2 regions of the Variovorax sp. PBS-H4 genome follow, and region 1 is predicted to be linked to the other one. Evidence: predicted binding sites of a transcription regulator. Region 1 holds the regulator's gene; the other holds the start of a gene.

Region 1 (7,610 bases):
GCTCAACGTGCTTCGCGAGCAGGGCAGGCGCATCCTCGACGAGGGCAAGGCCAAGGCACAGGCCGCCGGGGTCGATGCAGAGGCACAGCTGTGCGACAGCTTCTCGGGATCGGTCCACCAGATGGTGAACGACGAGGCCGCCAAGTGGCCCGCGCAACTCATCGTCCTCGGTACCCATGGCCGCCGCGGAGTCGGTCGCGTCGTCATGGGCAGCAGCGCAGAACACATCCTGCGGTACGCCTCGGTCCCCGTCCTCCTGGTGCGCGCACCCGAAAGCGAAAAGAAGGCCGGGGAGGAAGTGAAGGCGGTGCACGTCAGCCTGCCAACGGGCGCCCTGGCCTTCGAATAGCGCGCGAGGCAGCCGGCCTGGCGTGACCTGACCGGCGGGCCTGCAACCCTAGCCGCACCAGATCTCTATCTGCCGGGTCAGATCGTTCCACAGCGCCTGCACCGCCATCGCGGCGAGCAGTCCGCCTGCGATGCGAGTGCCCCACTCCTTGCGCATCACGCCGGCGCCCGAGCCCAGGCGCTCCCACAGCCACGGCGCCGCCGCGAGCCACACGCCGCTGCCCGCGGCGAAGAGCGTCATCACCAGCGCGCCCTGGACGGGCCCATCGGCCAGGCCCGCCAGCATCAGCGCCGAATAGAGCAAGCCGCAGGGCATGGCAACCCACATCGCCCCGATGGCAAGCAGGCCCGGCACCGAGCCCGTCGCTGGGTGCAGCCGCGCAGCCACCGCCCTCCCGATGCGATGGGCCCACATCGGCTGGCGCCCGAGCCCCGCGAGCAACAGCGCCCAGCCCAGGACGAACACATGGAGCAGCACCCACAACGGGCGCAAAGCCGCCACCTGCCCGCTCGCGAAGGCGAGGCTCCCCACCGCGGCCGCGGCCACCGCGCCGGCCGCCGCGTAGCCGCCCACCCGCCCCGCGTGAAAAGCCCAGGCCGCCGCACCTTCCCGCTCCCGCATCGGCAGTGCCGCAACGCCACCGCCTTGCGGCGCGCGCACGATGCGGATCACGCCGGCACAGGCCGCGCCGCACATGGCGACGCAATGGGGCCCGCCGGCCAGTCCCATCAGCAACGCGGTGCCGGCCAGCGCGGTCTGCATGCTCAGACGATGCGCGAGAAGCGCGCGCGATTGCGGTCGGACTGCAGGTAGCGGTCGAACACCATCGCGATGGCCCGCACGAAGAACCAGCCCATCGGCGTGACTTCGATCTCGTGGTCGTGCACGTGCACCAACTCCTGTGCAGCGAGGGGTGCCAGTGCCACCAGCTCGTCCGCGAAGTAGCGCCGGAAGTCGACCAGGTGCGCTTGCTCGATCGCCTCGAAGTCCACGTGGCCCTGGCACATCAGCGCCATGATTACCGAACGCCGGAGCACATCGTCGCGCGTCATGGCCAGGCCACGCACCACCGGCAATCGATCCTGGTCCAGGTGGTCGTAGTACTCCTCGAGTGTCTTGGCGTTCTGGCTGTAGGTGGCGCCGACCGCACCGATGCCCGACACCCCGAGGGCCACCAGGTCACTGTCCGGCTGCGTGGTGTAGCCCTGGAAGTTGCGATGCAGGCGCCCCTGGCGCTTCGCAATGGCGAGCGGGTCATCCGGCAGGGCGAAATGGTCCATGCCGATGTAGACGTAGCCCGCCGCGGAGAGCGTCGCGATCGACCGCGACAGCATCTCGATCCGGGTCCTGGCGTCCGGCAATTCGTCGGCCGCGATACGGCGCTGGGCCTTGAACCGCTCCGGAAGGTGCGCATAGGCATAGAGCGCGATGCGGTCGGGCCGCAGCTCGCAGACCTGCGCGAGCGTGCGGTCGAAGGACTGGATGGTCTGGCGCGGCAGTCCATGGATGAGATCGATGTTGATCGAGCCGAAGCCGAGCCCGCGCGCGCTCGCCACCAGGTCGAACACCTGCCTCGCGGGCTGAACGCGGTGCACGGCCTTCTGCACCTCCGGGTCGAAGTCCTGGACGCCGAAGCTCAGGCGATCGAAGCCCATGTCGGCGAGGTTCGCGAGGCGGTGCCCGTCCACGGTACGCGGATCGATCTCGATCGACTGCTCGCGTTCCGGCGCCAGCGTGAACGCGTCCCCGAGCACCGACAGCAGTTCGCGCAATCCGGCGTCGTGCAGGAAGGTCGGCGTCCCGCCACCAAGGTGCAGCTGGCTGACCGCAGCGCCGCGGCCGAGCTGCGCGGCCTGCAGGGCGATCTCCTTGGCCAGGTAATCGAGGTACTCCCGCCCTCGGCTCTGGTGGCGGGTAACGATCTTGTTGCAGGCACAGTAATAGCACAGCGATGCACAGAACGGGATGTGCACGTAGAGCGACAGCGGCCGCCCGTGCGCGCCGAGTTCGCAGCGCTGACGCAGCGCTCGCACGTAGTCCTCGGGTCCGAAGGCTTCGACGAAGCGGTCGGCCGTCGGGTAGGAGGTATAGCGGGGCCCCTGGAGGTCGAAGCGGCGCAGCAGCTCCTGTGACGGGAGGATCAGCGACGCGGCGTCGGGGGCGAAGGCCAAAGATGATTTCATCGCAGCGGCATGAAAAGCAATGAGCCACTATGCCGCCGCGCGGCGCGGCGGGCCTTGATGTGCATCAAGCCCGCGACGTGCGTTGCGACACAGAATGACCGCACCTCTCCAACACCCCGCCATGACAGCCCAGAACATCAAGGTCGCCTGCTCGAGCTGTACCCTGCGCGAGCTCTGCATGCCCGCCGGGCTGGAGCCGGACGATCTGAAGCGCATCGACGAGCTCGTTTCCACGCGACGCAAGGTGCGCCGGCGCGAGACCCTGTTCCGCAACGGCGAGCGCTTCAGCGCGCTCTACGCCATCCGCAGCGGCTTCTTCAAGACGCGCGTCGCGAGCGAGGATGGTCGCGACCAGGTCACGGGCTTCCAGATGGCGGGCGAGATCATCGGCCTGGACGGCATCGTCAATGACCAGCACACCTGCGATGCCATCGCCATCGAGGACGCCGAGGTCTGCGTGATGCCCTTCCATCGCCTGGAGGCGCTGTCGCGCGAGGTCAAGGTGCTGCAGCGCCACATCCACCAGATCATGAGCCGGGAGATCGTGCGCGATCACGGCGTGATGCTGCTGCTGGGGAGCATGCGCGCCGAGGAGCGGCTCGCTGCCTTCCTGCTGAATCTCGTACAGCGCCTGCACGCGCGCGGCTTCTCGCAGTCCGAGTTCATCCTGCGCATGACCCGCGAGGAGATCGGCAGCTACCTGGGGCTCACGCTCGAAACGGTGAGCCGCACGCTCTCGAAGTTCATGACGGACGGCATCGTCGAGGTCGACCAGCGCAAGGTGCGCATCGTCGATCCGGAGGCGCTCCGGCGTCTGGTCAATCCTCCCGGCTGCTGACCTGCCGGCGTCCTGAAGAGAGGCGGCGCTTCGCACGTGCTACGCGCGCCTGAGCGACTGAAGGCGGTAGGATCCGGCCAGCAGCAGCCCATGCCCATCGACTACGCCAGACGACTTACCGGTCGAAAAAGAACCCCGATCGCAAACCGCCACCTCGGGTTTGCGTTGGCATTCGTGGCCGGCGCGATCAACGCCGGCGGGTTCCTGGCCGTCCATCAGTACACCTCGCACATGACAGGCATCGTCTCGTCCATGGCAGACAATCTTGTGCTGGGCACCTACGACATCGTGCTGGGCGGGGCGGGCGGACTGGTGTCGTTCGTGGCAGGAGCGGCAACTTCCGCAGTACTGGTCAACTATGCGCGCAGGCGCCGCATGCACAGCGAATACGCTTTGCCGCTGCTGGTGGAAGCCACCCTCCTGATCTGCTTTGGAGCGCTGGGGGCCAGGTTGTCCAGCATGCAGGGCTTCTTTGTGCCCGTGACAGTGATGCTGCTCTGCTTCATCATGGGGCTGCAGAACGCCGTGATCACCAAGCTGTCGCACGCCGAGATCAGAACGACGCACTTGACCGGCATCGTGACCGACATCGGGATCGAGCTCGGGAAACTGTTCTATCGGAATGCCTCTGGCCCGCCGTCGCATCTTCGCGTGCTCGCCAACCGCGACCGCCTTCGCGTTCTCACGCTTCTCGTTGTCTTTTTCTTCCTGGGCGGGGTGATGGGCGCGGTCGGATTCAAGCATGTCGGGTACGTCTCGACTGTTCCTCTCGCGCTGTTGTTGCTTGTGCTTGCGATCGTCCCGGCATTCGATGACCTGGCCACCCTGGCACGCCGCTGGAGCCGCAGGTCCAGACGGTCGGGAAGGAAGGCGTGACGGCGGCCCCCGAGAAACTGCAACTGCTCCTTCTGGATGTTCGGCAGCTTTCTCGGGCCTTTTTTGCAGACCATTCCTAGGGGAACGGAGCGCCCAGGACTTTATTCGTCTCCGCCACCGCCAGCCGCGCCCAGTTTTCGTAGCCCATGGCGGGGGCGCGCGATTCGCTCGGCACCTCGATGCTGACGGGCGTGCCCCGCGGCAAGGCATCGAACAGCGCGCGCAGCGGCAGGTCCCCTTCGCCCGGAAGCATCCGCTCGCAGCGCGCCGCGTGGATCAGGCCTTCGGTCGTGTCGGGGCCCGGGACCGGGCCGTCGCAGATCTGGGCGTAGTGGACCCAGCGCGGATCGAGCGCGCGGATTTCCTCGAGCGAGCTGCCGCAACGCGCGAAGTGCAGCGCGTCCACCAGCACCCCGCCGTTCGGCTGGGCGGCGCCACGCACGATGCGCACGGCCGCTGCCACGTCGGGCACGTCCGTCCATGGCATGAACTCCACGTCGCACGTGAGCTTGTGCCGGGCCGCCGCTTCGCACAGCGCCGCGAAAGACGCCGTCATGCGCGACGCGTTCGGGTCGTCCCCCGCAACGAGGATGTGCTTCGCGCCGAGCTGCTCGCCGACTTCGAGAAATCCGGCGTAGGCGGCCACGTCGAAGTGCTCGTTGATGCGCAGCACTTCCAGGTCGAAGATGCCGACCCCGGTATCGGCCAGTGCCGCGAGCGTTTCGCGCAGCATTGCGGCGTCCTCCACCAGCGGGTAGTACAAGCCACCCGCCGTCGTAGGCAGCAACCGGATGCCGACGCCCGCGCAGCCGACAGCCGCCGCGAGCCCGACGATCTGCGGGGGTGCATAAGGCAGCGCCACGAGTTGGCCCAGGTTCCAGGGGTTCGCCGTTGTCATGCGGTCTCCAGTTCGCGTGAGTTGAACGCGCGGTCGAACAAGGGCGACGCGCTGCTCGCCGCCGCGAGGTCCGCCGTGGCCGCCAGCAAGGGCGCCACCAGCGTCAGCATCTTCTCCTGCGTCAGGCGCGCCGATGGTCCCGAGATCGCAAGCACGCCGACGGCGCCTCCGTGGGCGCCGATGATCGGGGCGGAGATCGCCGCCAGGCCGACCGTGTACGTCTCGACCGCGATGGCAAACCCCTGCTTGCGCGCCTGCCGCACGGCTTTCATCACGGCGTTCATCGACGTCGGCGCCCTGGGGCCGAACCGCCCCGGCGCGGGAAGGCCCTGCGCGCTCACCAGGGCAATGGCGTCGGACTCCGGCAGCGTCGACAACCACGCGAAACCGGTGGCCGTGCACGAGAGCTGCGCGTCGACTCCCATGTCCGGGTCGTAGCGCAGGCCGCTGCGCGCCCCCTGCGACTTGGCAACCCACGTCAAGTGATCGACGTCCACGACGCCCAGCCGCACGAGCTCGCCGCTGGCTTCCGCCAGCGTGTCGAGCACCGGCTGGCAAAGATCGATGATCCCCGAGTTCTTGAGATAGGTCAGCCCCAGCGAGACGAGCCGGGTCGTCAGCACGTATTCGCCGCGTTCACGCGACTGCCGCACCCAGCCATGCTCCGCCAGTTCGGCAAGCAGGCGATGCGCTGCCGAAATCGGGATGCCGATGCGATCGGCGAGCGCGCCGATCTGCATCCCGCCGACGTTGTCCGCGAGGCAGTCGAGGATTGCGAGGGTGCGCTGCATGACACCGGACATGGCGGGCCTCCTCTCAGATGGTGACCGGCTGGCCTTCGCGCGCAGCCCGCCCGATGGCCAGCGCGGCCAGGAGCGTGCGCAACCCGTCCTCGCCGGAACAGACGGGCTGTTCACGGCCTTCGGCGACGGCGCGCAGGTGCCGCAGCTGCTCGATGTACGGATCTTGGCGATGGAGCATCTCGCGCTCGACGGCGAGCGGCTCGTGCCAGCCCCGCTTGCCGGAATGCTTCCAGAGGTTCAGTCGGGGCAGCGTGAGCGAACCTTCCGTGCCGCTGATGAAATGCGTGTCGACGTCGACCTGCGCGTAATGGTCCGCTTCGCCGGCGGCCAGGTCCCAGTTCCACGGCGCGACCGCTGCGTCGCTCACGGCCATCGTGCCGAGCGCGCCGTTCGCGAAGCGCAGGATGACGGCGGCGGTGTCTTCCACCTCGAAGCCGCGCACCGCGCTGGACGCAATCGCCTGCACGCTCTCCACCTCGCCGACCAGGTGGCGCAGCAGGTCGATGTCGTGGATCAGGTTGATCAGGACCGGGCCCGCGCCCGCCTGCCTGCGCCACACGGCGTCGAAGTAGCTGTCCGGCTTGAGCCATGTCGCCAGCGCCGTCACGCTCACCGCCCTGCCGACCGCGCCCTGCCTGAGCAACTGCCTGGCCCGCCGGATGATGGGGTTGTGGCGCCGCTGGTGCCCCACCATGAGCGGCACCCTGGCCTGCCAGGCGGCCTCGCACAGGCGGCGGCCCTCTTGCGCCGTGTCGGCCACCGGCTTCTCCATGAGCACCGTCAGCCCGCGCTCGATGCAATCGATCCCGACGTCGGCGTGCGTAGCGTTCGGTGTCGCGACGATTGCCGCCTTCACGCCCGGCTGGTCGAGCAAGGCGCGGTGATCGTCGAAATACGGCAGGCTGCGCGCCTCGCAGAACTCCCGCGCGGCCGGCGTTGGGTCCGCGACGCCGGCGACGCAAACGTCCGGATGGCTCAGCATGCGCTCGACGTGCATGCGGCCGATGGCGCCCGCGCCGACGACGGCAACGGGCATGCGGGAGGGGACAATGGTCATGGACGGCAATTGTAGAAATGATTTCCAGTATGGCGACTATATGCTATGGTCGGACCATTCCAACAGGGATCTTTTTCAGGTTCAGGCCGCTGCCCCGACGCCATCCAGATGCTCGACTCCTACACCGGCGCCACGCGCGTCATCTTCATCGCCGGCGACCCGATCGCCCAGGTCAAGTCGCCCGCAGCCGTCACGCGGCTGTTGCGCGAACGGGGTGCCGACACGGTCGTCGTGCCGGCGCACGTCAAGCCGGCAGATTTCGGCAGCTTTCTTGGCGCCGTCGAACGCATGCCGAACGTCGACGGCGTGATCGCCACTGTGCCGCACAAGTTCGCCCTCGCCGCGCGCTGCGCCGAACTGACGCCGCGCGCACGATCGATAGTGGCCGCCAACGTGGCGCGCCGCAGGCCCGGTGGCGGATGGTTCGGCGACATGTGCGACGGCGATGCCTACGTGGCGGGGCTGGCGCGCCATCGCTTCGACCCGCGTGGCAGGCGCGCGCTGCTGGTCGGCGCCGGCGGCGCGGGCAGCGCGATCGCGCACTCGCTCGTGGATGCAGGCGTGAGCGCGCTGGCGCTGCACGACCTCGACGCAGGCCGGCGCGAC
Region 2 (7,610 bases), 930 kb from region 1:
GCGAGGCCGAAGACGATGGTGATGACGAACAGGCCTATCCACCAGCGCGGCATGGGATTGTTCGCCTCGCGCAGGTCCTCGTCCCAGACATGGCCCGTGGTGCTGCCCTCCCCTTTGGTGGTCGGTGCGCGCGCCATCAGCCACAGCAGCACCGCGCACAGCCCGATGCTGACCAGCGTGGCGATGGCCACATAGTTCGACCAGAAGTCGCTGAAGAAGTCGCTCATGAAGGTCTCTCAGTCCTGTTCGAGGAGGAGCCGGCCCGCTTCTTCGAAGGCCTTCGCGCGACGGCGCGAGAAGGTCCACACGAGAATGCCGATGAAGGCGGCGAAGGAGGCCAGCGTGGCTGCGATCCGCAAGGTAGTGATGTCCATCTGCATGTCCTTACTTGAGCGCCAGGCCGAGCGACTGGAGATAGGCGACCAGCGCGTCCAACTCGCTCTTGCCCTTGACTTCGGCCGGCGCGGCAGCGATCTGCGCGTCGGTGAAAGGCACGCCGACCCGTCGCAGCGCGCGCATGTGGGCCTCGGCCTCGGCACCGTCGAGCGGCGCCTTGTCGAGCCAGGCGTAGGCCGGCATGTTCGATTCGGGCACCAGGTCGCGCGGGTTGGTCAAGTGAATGCGATGCCACTCGTCGCTGTACTTGCCGCCGACGCGGTGGAGGTCGGGGCCAGTGCGCTTGCTTCCCCACTGGAAGGGGTGGTCGTACACGAACTCGCCCGCCACCGAGTAGTGGCCGTAGCGCAGCGTCTCCGCCCTGAACGGCCGGATCATCTGCGAGTGGCAGTTGTAGCAGCCCTCGCGCACATAGATGTCGCGGCCCAGCACCTGCATGGAGGTCGGCGGCTGCATGCCCGCCACGGCCTGCGTGGTCGACTTCTGGAAGAACAGCGGCACGATCTCCACCAGGCCGCCGACGGCGACGACCAGCAGGATCAGCACGACCATCAGGAAGTTGTTGGTCTCGATCTTCTCGTGGGAGAAGCCGGATTCGGGGTTGCTCGAGCTCATGGTTTCCTCAGGCGTGTGCGGCGGCGGCGGAGAGCGGAATGGTGGCGCGTGCCGAGCGCCCGGAGAGCACGGTCATCCAGACGTTCCACGCCATGACCAGCATGCCGGACAGGTAAAGCAGGCCGCCGATCATCCGCACCACGTAGTACGGATAGGTGGCCTTGACGCCCTCGACGAAGGTGTAGGTGAGCGTGCCGTCGGCGTTCACGGCGCGCCACATCAGTCCCTGCATCACGCCGGCGATCCACATGGCCGCGATGTAGAGCACGATGCCGACAGTGGACATCCAGAAATGCAGCTCGATGGCCTTGACGCTGTGCATCTCCGTGCGGCTGTACATCCGCGGGATCAGGTAGTAGAGCGAACCCATCGTGATCAGCCCGACCCACCCGAGCGCACCGGCATGCACGTGGCCCACCGTCCAGTCGGTGTAGTGCGACAGTGCGTTCACCGTCTTGACCGACATCATCGGTCCCTCGAAGGTCGCCATGCCATAGAACGAGAGCGCCACGATCAGGAAGCGCAGGATCGGATCGGTGCGCAGCTTGTGCCAGGCGCCCGACAACGTCATGATCCCGTTGATCATCCCGCCCCAGCTCGGCGCCAGCAGGATCAGCGAGAACACCATGCCGACCGACTGCGTCCAGTCGGGCAGCGCGGTGTAGTGCAGGTGGTGGGGCCCCGCCCACATGTAGGTGAAGATCAGCGCCCAGAAGTGCACGATCGAAAGCCGGTACGAGTACACCGGCCGGCCGGCCTGCTTGGGGATGTAGTAGTACATCATCCCGAGGAAGCCCGCCGTGAGGAAGAAGCCCACGGCGTTGTGGCCGTACCACCACTGCACCATCGCGTCCTGCACGCCGGCATAGGCCGAGTAGCTCTTCATCCAGCCGGCCGGGATGGCCGCGCTGTTGACGATGTGCAGCAGTGCCACCGCGATGATGAAGGCACCGTAGAACCAGTTGGCCACGTAGATGTGGCGGACCTTGCGCGTGCCGATGGTGCCGAAGAACACGACCGCATAGGCCACCCACACCAGCGCAATCAGGATGTCGATCGGCCACTCGAGCTCGGCGTACTCCTTGCCGCTCGTGTAGCCCATCGGCAGGCTGATGGCGGCGGCGACGATCACCGCCTGCCAGCCCCAGAAAACGAAAGACGCCAGGCCGGGCGCGAACAGGCGGACCTGGCAGGTGCGCTGCACCACGTGGAAACTGGTCGCCATCAGCGCGCAGCCGCCGAAGGCGAAGATCACCGCGTTGGTGTGCAGCGGCCGCAGGCGCCCGTAGCTGAGCCAGGGGATGCCGAAGTTGAGTTCAGGCCATGCCAGCTGCGACGCGATGATCACGCCGACCAGCATGCCGACCACGCCCCAGACTACGGACATGAGGGCAAACTGCCGCACGACCGTGTCGCTGTAGACGGCTTGGGAGGGATTGGAGGGTTGCATCTTCGTGGCCTTGTCTTGGTGGCGCCAGTGTCCGGGCGCCGCATGGCCGGCGGCTTGATGCAGATCAATCGTTTCGCAGAATGCGCTCGCCTTCGCCTTCGATGTCGTCGAACTGGCCACGCTCGACCGCCCACCAAAGACCGGCCAGGATCACCAGCACGAGCACCACAGAAAAGGGGACCAGCAGGAAGAGGATGTCCATCAGTCTCTCCTGCCTGCCGGCCTGGCCAGGCGCGCCGCGTTGAGCACCACCACCAGCGAACTCGCCGCCATGCCCAGCCCGGCGAGCCAGGCAGGCAGCCAGCCTGTCAGCGCCATCGGCACGCACAGCGCGTTGTAGCCGGCCGCCCACCAGAGGTTCTGGCGCACGATGCGCAGGGTGCGGCGCGCCTGCGCGATGGCCTGCGGGATGGCCGCGAGCGAATCGCCCAGCACGACGAAATCGGCGCGCGCCTGCGCCAGCGGGACCGCGGCGCCGACCGCGAAGGACGCGTTGGCCTGCGCGAGCACCGGGCCGTCGCCGTCGCCGACCATGGCGACCCGACCGCCATGCGCCTGCAGCGCCTGCAGCACGCGCAGCTTGGCCTCCGGCGTGCAGTCCCCTTGGAACACGCCGATACCCGCGCGCCGCGCAACACGTCCTGCGCGGCAGCGGCACGGTCGCCGGACAGGAGTTGCACGGCAACGCCCTGCTCCCGCAGCGCGGCCACGCGATCCCGACAGCATCGCTGCGCAGTTCCTCGGCCAACACAAAGCTGGCGATCCAGCCCTGCGGATCGCTCAGGTGCACCTGCGCCGCGTCGCGACCTGCAGCGGCTCGACGTCGCAGAATGCCGCCGAGCCCAGGCGCAGTCGGCGCGCCGCCCCCCCCGCATCGCCTGCACGGCGCAAGCGGCCCTCGGAGTCCCATGCCGCTGTATTCGGTCGTGCCTAGAAGTTCCCATGCCGGGGGAGAGCGAAATTGCGAACGCCACGCGCCGACCATCGCGCGTGCGGCCGGATGCAGCGATTGCGCGCCGAGCGCGGCGGCGAGCTCGACCGCGTCGCCCGGCCGCAGGCCCTTGCGGCAATAGACGCGCTCCAGCCTGGGCGTATCGCGCGTCAGTGTGCCGGTCTTGTCGAACACGACGGTGTCCACAGTTGCCAGCGCCTCGAGCGCCTGAAGATTGCGCACCATCACGCCGCCGCGCGCCATTGCACCCGCGCTGGCCAGCATGGCCGCCGGCGTGGCGAGCGACAGCGCGCAGGGGCAGGTCACGATCAGCACCGCTACCGCGACCATCAACGCGCGACCGGGATCGACCTGCCACCAGAACGCGGCAGCCAGCGCGGCGGCGGCAAGCACGGCCAGCAGGAAGGGCCGCGCCGCACGGTCCGCCAGTTGGGCGAGCCGCGGCTTCTGCAACGAAGCGCTCTCCATCAATGCGACGATCTGAGCGAAGCGCGTGCCCTGCCCCACTGATTCCACCTGCACCTGCACGGGCGACGAGAGATTGTGGCTGCCGGCCAGCACGTGCGCGCCGCAGGGGCGCGGCACCGGGCGCGATTCGCCGGTCAGCAGGGCTTCGTCCGCCGTGGTGTCGCCCGCGGTCACGACGCCGTCCGCCGGAAAGGCTTCGCCAGGCAGCACGCGCACCACGTCGCCGCGCACGAGCCGCCGCACGGCGACGCGCAAGAAGGCCCCGTCGGCGCCGAGCCGCTCGACGCTGTCCGGCAGCCGGTTCATCAAGGCTTCCAGGGACCCGGCCGTGCGGTCCCGCAATCGTGCTTCCAGCCATCGCCCCGTCAGCAGGAAGAACACGAACATCGTGAGCGAATCGAAGTAGACCTCGCCGCCCAGGGGTCCCGCGGCGTCGAAGGTGGCTGCTGTGCTGACCGCGAAGGTCACGGCAATGCCGAGCGCCACGGGCAGGTCCATGCCGACGCGTCGCATGCGCAGGTCGCGCAGCGCGCTGCGAAAAAACGGACCGCACGAGAACAGCATCACCGGCAGCGTCAGTACCCACGATGCCCAGCGAAGCAGCTGCGCGGCGTCCGGCGCCAGGTCACCGGGCTGGGCGATATACGCGGGATAGGCGTACATCATCACCTGCATCATGCAGAAGCCCGCGACCAGCCAGCGCCAGAGCGCCAGCCGGGCCTCGCGCGTGCGTCGCGCGCGCAGGGCCGTGTCCGCGGCGGGCAGCAGCCGGTATCCGGCTGCAGCACTGGCGCCAAACCAGCGGGAAGGACTCACGGCTGCGGCCGACCAGACCACACGCGCCCGCCGGGTCGCCGCATTGACTTCGACCTTGCACACGCCCGGCACCTGCGCCAGCACCGCCTCCACCGTGAACGCACACGCCGCGCAGTGCATGCCCTCGACCACGACCTGCGATTCCCAGCGGCCGGTGGCGGCGTCGCCGTCGAGCGGTCGCCCGAAGGCGTGCCACTCGGCCGGGTCGTCGAGCGCCGTCCAGCCGGCCTTCGATTCGGCATCAGCGCATGTTGGGTCCGCGCCGGTGGCCCGGGTCGCCGAGAGTGCAGCTTGCATGTGGCGAGGCTACGGGGCCGCACGTGCCCCTGGATTGATCTGTATCAACCCGCTTGCGCGCCAGCCGTCTACGCTTGGCAACATCGCTTCATCGGAAACACCATGTTCAAACGCATCCTCGTCGCGACCGACGGCTCGACGCTCTCGAAGAAGGCCGTGTCCAGCGCCATCGCGCTTGCGGCGCAGCATGACGCCGACCTCGTCGCGCTTACCGTCATACCGCGCTATCCAACGAACTACTTCGACGGCGCGATGTCGTTCTCGCACCAGGATGTCGCGCGCATCGAGAAGCAGTGGGCCGACAAGGCGCAGGGCCTGCTCGACGCGATCGGTGCGCGGGCCAAGGCAGCCGGCATTCGCGCCAAGACGGTCGCAGTCACTTCGGACCGGGTGGCCGATGCGGTCATCGCGGCGTCGAAGAAGCACAAGAGCGACCTGATCGTGATGGCCTCGCACGGGCGCAAAGGGATCAAGCGGCTGTTGCTGGGCAGCGAGACGCAGCATGTGCTGACGCATTCGGCGCTGCCTGTGCTGGTGCTTCGATAGCGGGCGGCTCGCATCGAGGCGAACGAACTTCTCGAAACCCTGCAGGAGCTTGTACCTTGACCACGAAACAGTCCGCCATGCTGAAGGCATTTGCGTTCGTTCTTGCCACCCTGGCGGCGACCGGTTTGCTGGTGGCCGCAGGCTTGGCGGAATCTCCACAGGCGCAGGCCGCTACCGTACGGCCGGCCTGACGTTGGCGCCCTCAGAAGCTGGGGGCGTCCGGATCGGGGGCCCTTGTCGAAAGCGCCTTCTGGGCTTCCGAGAACCTTTCACCGAAGTAGGCGTCGAGCCGCCCTTCGATGCCTCCTTGCTCCGTCGCCTGGGCCTTCAGGGCTACAGGCGTCGCGCCGTTGTCCTTGGATTTCACGCCGCTGTCGTAGCAGGCGGAGATGGTGAGTGCTGCGCACATAAAGATCGATGTGCGAATTCCCATGACGATGTTCATACCGGCTCCTGGGTGTGGCCAAACCGACGCGGATGATTGGAGGTCAAGTTCTGCGCACCTCGCCGTTCAAGCCGAAGCCGGCCGAGGGCGGGTTGCGTGCAGCACTTCGCGATGACGCGTGCAACAAGGTTCCGATTGCGGGACCCATACCACCGTCTGTCGTCGGGCCCAGATGGCCTCTCGAGTTTCAAGTCTCCGCGGAGGTCCGGGTAACGCGGGCCGCTGGAGCCATGGCGTCGACCGCAGTGTCCGACGCGTTCGCTATCGTAGAAGGCCCGCCGGAGAGTGCAATAGCCTGAACGACATAGTGGTTGCAACCGCGGCGAGTTGCTGCGCCGTTCTTCGAATCGCGCATCTCCGTCGCGCGGTGCGTGACCGGAAGTGGGTTGATCCAGATCAACGCCTGGAGACCGCGTCCCGCTACGCTGTGAACACCCGAACAATGTCCCGAGGATTCAAGCGCGACACCCGCTTCCGGAGCACCCCGGACCTGTGGAGGCCTCGCCAAACGCAACAAGAGAGCTCCCAATGTCTTCTTCCATGGAACACGGCGTGTCATCGCCGGGCGCGGCCGATCCGCCTGTCACCGAACGGCAACTGGCCGAGCTCCTCCACACGCGCCGCACCGTGCTGCCCCGGCGGCTCGGCGCGCCGGGACCCACGCAGCCCGAACTCGAACATATCCTCGGCGCCGCCGCCGCGGCGCCCGATCATGGAGGACTCGTGCCATGGCGCTTCGTCATCGTTCCACCACCGCAACGCGGGCGGCTGGGCGAAGTTTTGGCGCGGTCCCTGGAGGAACGCGACACCGCCGCCACGCCTGACCAGCGCGGCATGGAGCGCGAGAAGGCATTCCAGGCACCGGTCCTGATGCTCGCAATCGTTCGGCTCGGCCCCCAGAACGAGCAGATCCCGGCGACCGAGAGAATCCTGTCGGCCGGATGCGCCATCCAGAACATGCTGCTGACTGCGACCGTCCTGGGCTACGGCTCTGCCCTCACCAGCGGCGAGTCGCTCCAGTCTGCCGAGCTGCGCGCGTTGTTCGGCGTGGAGGAACACGAGGAGCCGCTGTGCTTCATCAGCGTGGGCACGGTGCTGGCCCACAAAGAGGGCCCGGCACGGCCAGCGCTCGAGCGCTATGTCTCACAACTGGGGCCCGTACGCGGACATTGACGCGTTCTGCTTGGCGCTGACATGGCGCCGGTGAGCACGGTCCAGGGCGCGGGCTACATCCTCGTCTCGAAGGTGGAGATGCCCTGACGCCCGCGCCTGCGCACCTTGAGCGTCGACCCGGCGTTTTCCCGCGTTGAAACCTGCCGCGGTATCTTGACAATCAACCTTCGGCCATCCAACGCGCAGGACCGCGCATCGCCATGAACACCACCACGCATTCCGAAATCCAGAAGCTCGTCTCCGCCGAGGAATGGCAATTGCGCGTGGACCTCGCGGCCTGCTACCGGCTCGTCGCCCTCCACGGCTGGAGCGACCTCGTCTTCACCCACATCAGTGCGCGCGTGCCGGGGCCCGATCACCATTTCCTGATCAATCCCTACGGGCTGATGTTCGACGAGATCACCGCCTCGAGCCTGGTCAAGGTGGACCAGGACTGCAGCAAGGTGATCACC

The links. The regulator FNR, encoded in region 1, switches genes on or off when oxygen is low (the NO sensors DNR and NnrR bind a similar motif). The targets are predictions, from matches to a motif close to TTGATNNNNATCAA.
Region 2: the regulator FNR is predicted to act here: its motif matches at 5,029-5,042, upstream of E5CHR_RS15240 (universal stress protein).

The regions. Positions count from the first base shown of each region.
Region 1 covers NZ_LR594675.1:4,136,007-4,143,616, forward strand. The annotation lists gene E5CHR_RS19605 (universal stress protein) at 1-349, shown strand, start outside; gene E5CHR_RS19610 (sulfite exporter TauE/SafE family protein) at 398-1,111, opposite strand; gene hemN (oxygen-independent coproporphyrinogen III oxidase) at 1,114-2,532, opposite strand; gene fnr (fumarate/nitrate reduction transcriptional regulator Fnr) at 2,654-3,370, shown strand; gene E5CHR_RS19625 (YoaK family protein) at 3,461-4,246, shown strand; gene E5CHR_RS19630 (sugar phosphate isomerase/epimerase family protein) at 4,323-5,144, opposite strand; gene E5CHR_RS19635 (IclR family transcriptional regulator) at 5,141-5,947, opposite strand; gene E5CHR_RS19640 (Gfo/Idh/MocA family protein) at 5,961-7,004, opposite strand; gene E5CHR_RS19645 (shikimate dehydrogenase family protein) at 7,113-7,610, shown strand, end outside.
Region 2 covers NZ_LR594675.1:3,205,384-3,212,993, reverse strand. The annotation lists gene ccoP (cytochrome-c oxidase, cbb3-type subunit III) at 1-227, opposite strand, end outside; gene E5CHR_RS15265 (cbb3-type cytochrome oxidase subunit 3) at 237-374, opposite strand; gene ccoO (cytochrome-c oxidase, cbb3-type subunit II) at 385-1,011, opposite strand; gene ccoN (cytochrome-c oxidase, cbb3-type subunit I) at 1,019-2,461, opposite strand; partial or broken gene ccoS (cbb3-type cytochrome oxidase assembly protein CcoS) at 2,526-2,651, opposite strand; partial or broken gene E5CHR_RS15245 (heavy metal translocating P-type ATPase) at 2,663-4,994, opposite strand; gene E5CHR_RS15240 (universal stress protein) at 5,097-5,540, shown strand; gene E5CHR_RS31980 (hypothetical protein) at 5,597-5,731, shown strand; gene E5CHR_RS15235 (hypothetical protein) at 5,743-5,985, opposite strand; gene E5CHR_RS15230 (nitroreductase family protein) at 6,514-7,158, shown strand; gene E5CHR_RS15225 (class II aldolase/adducin family protein) at 7,359-7,610, shown strand, end outside.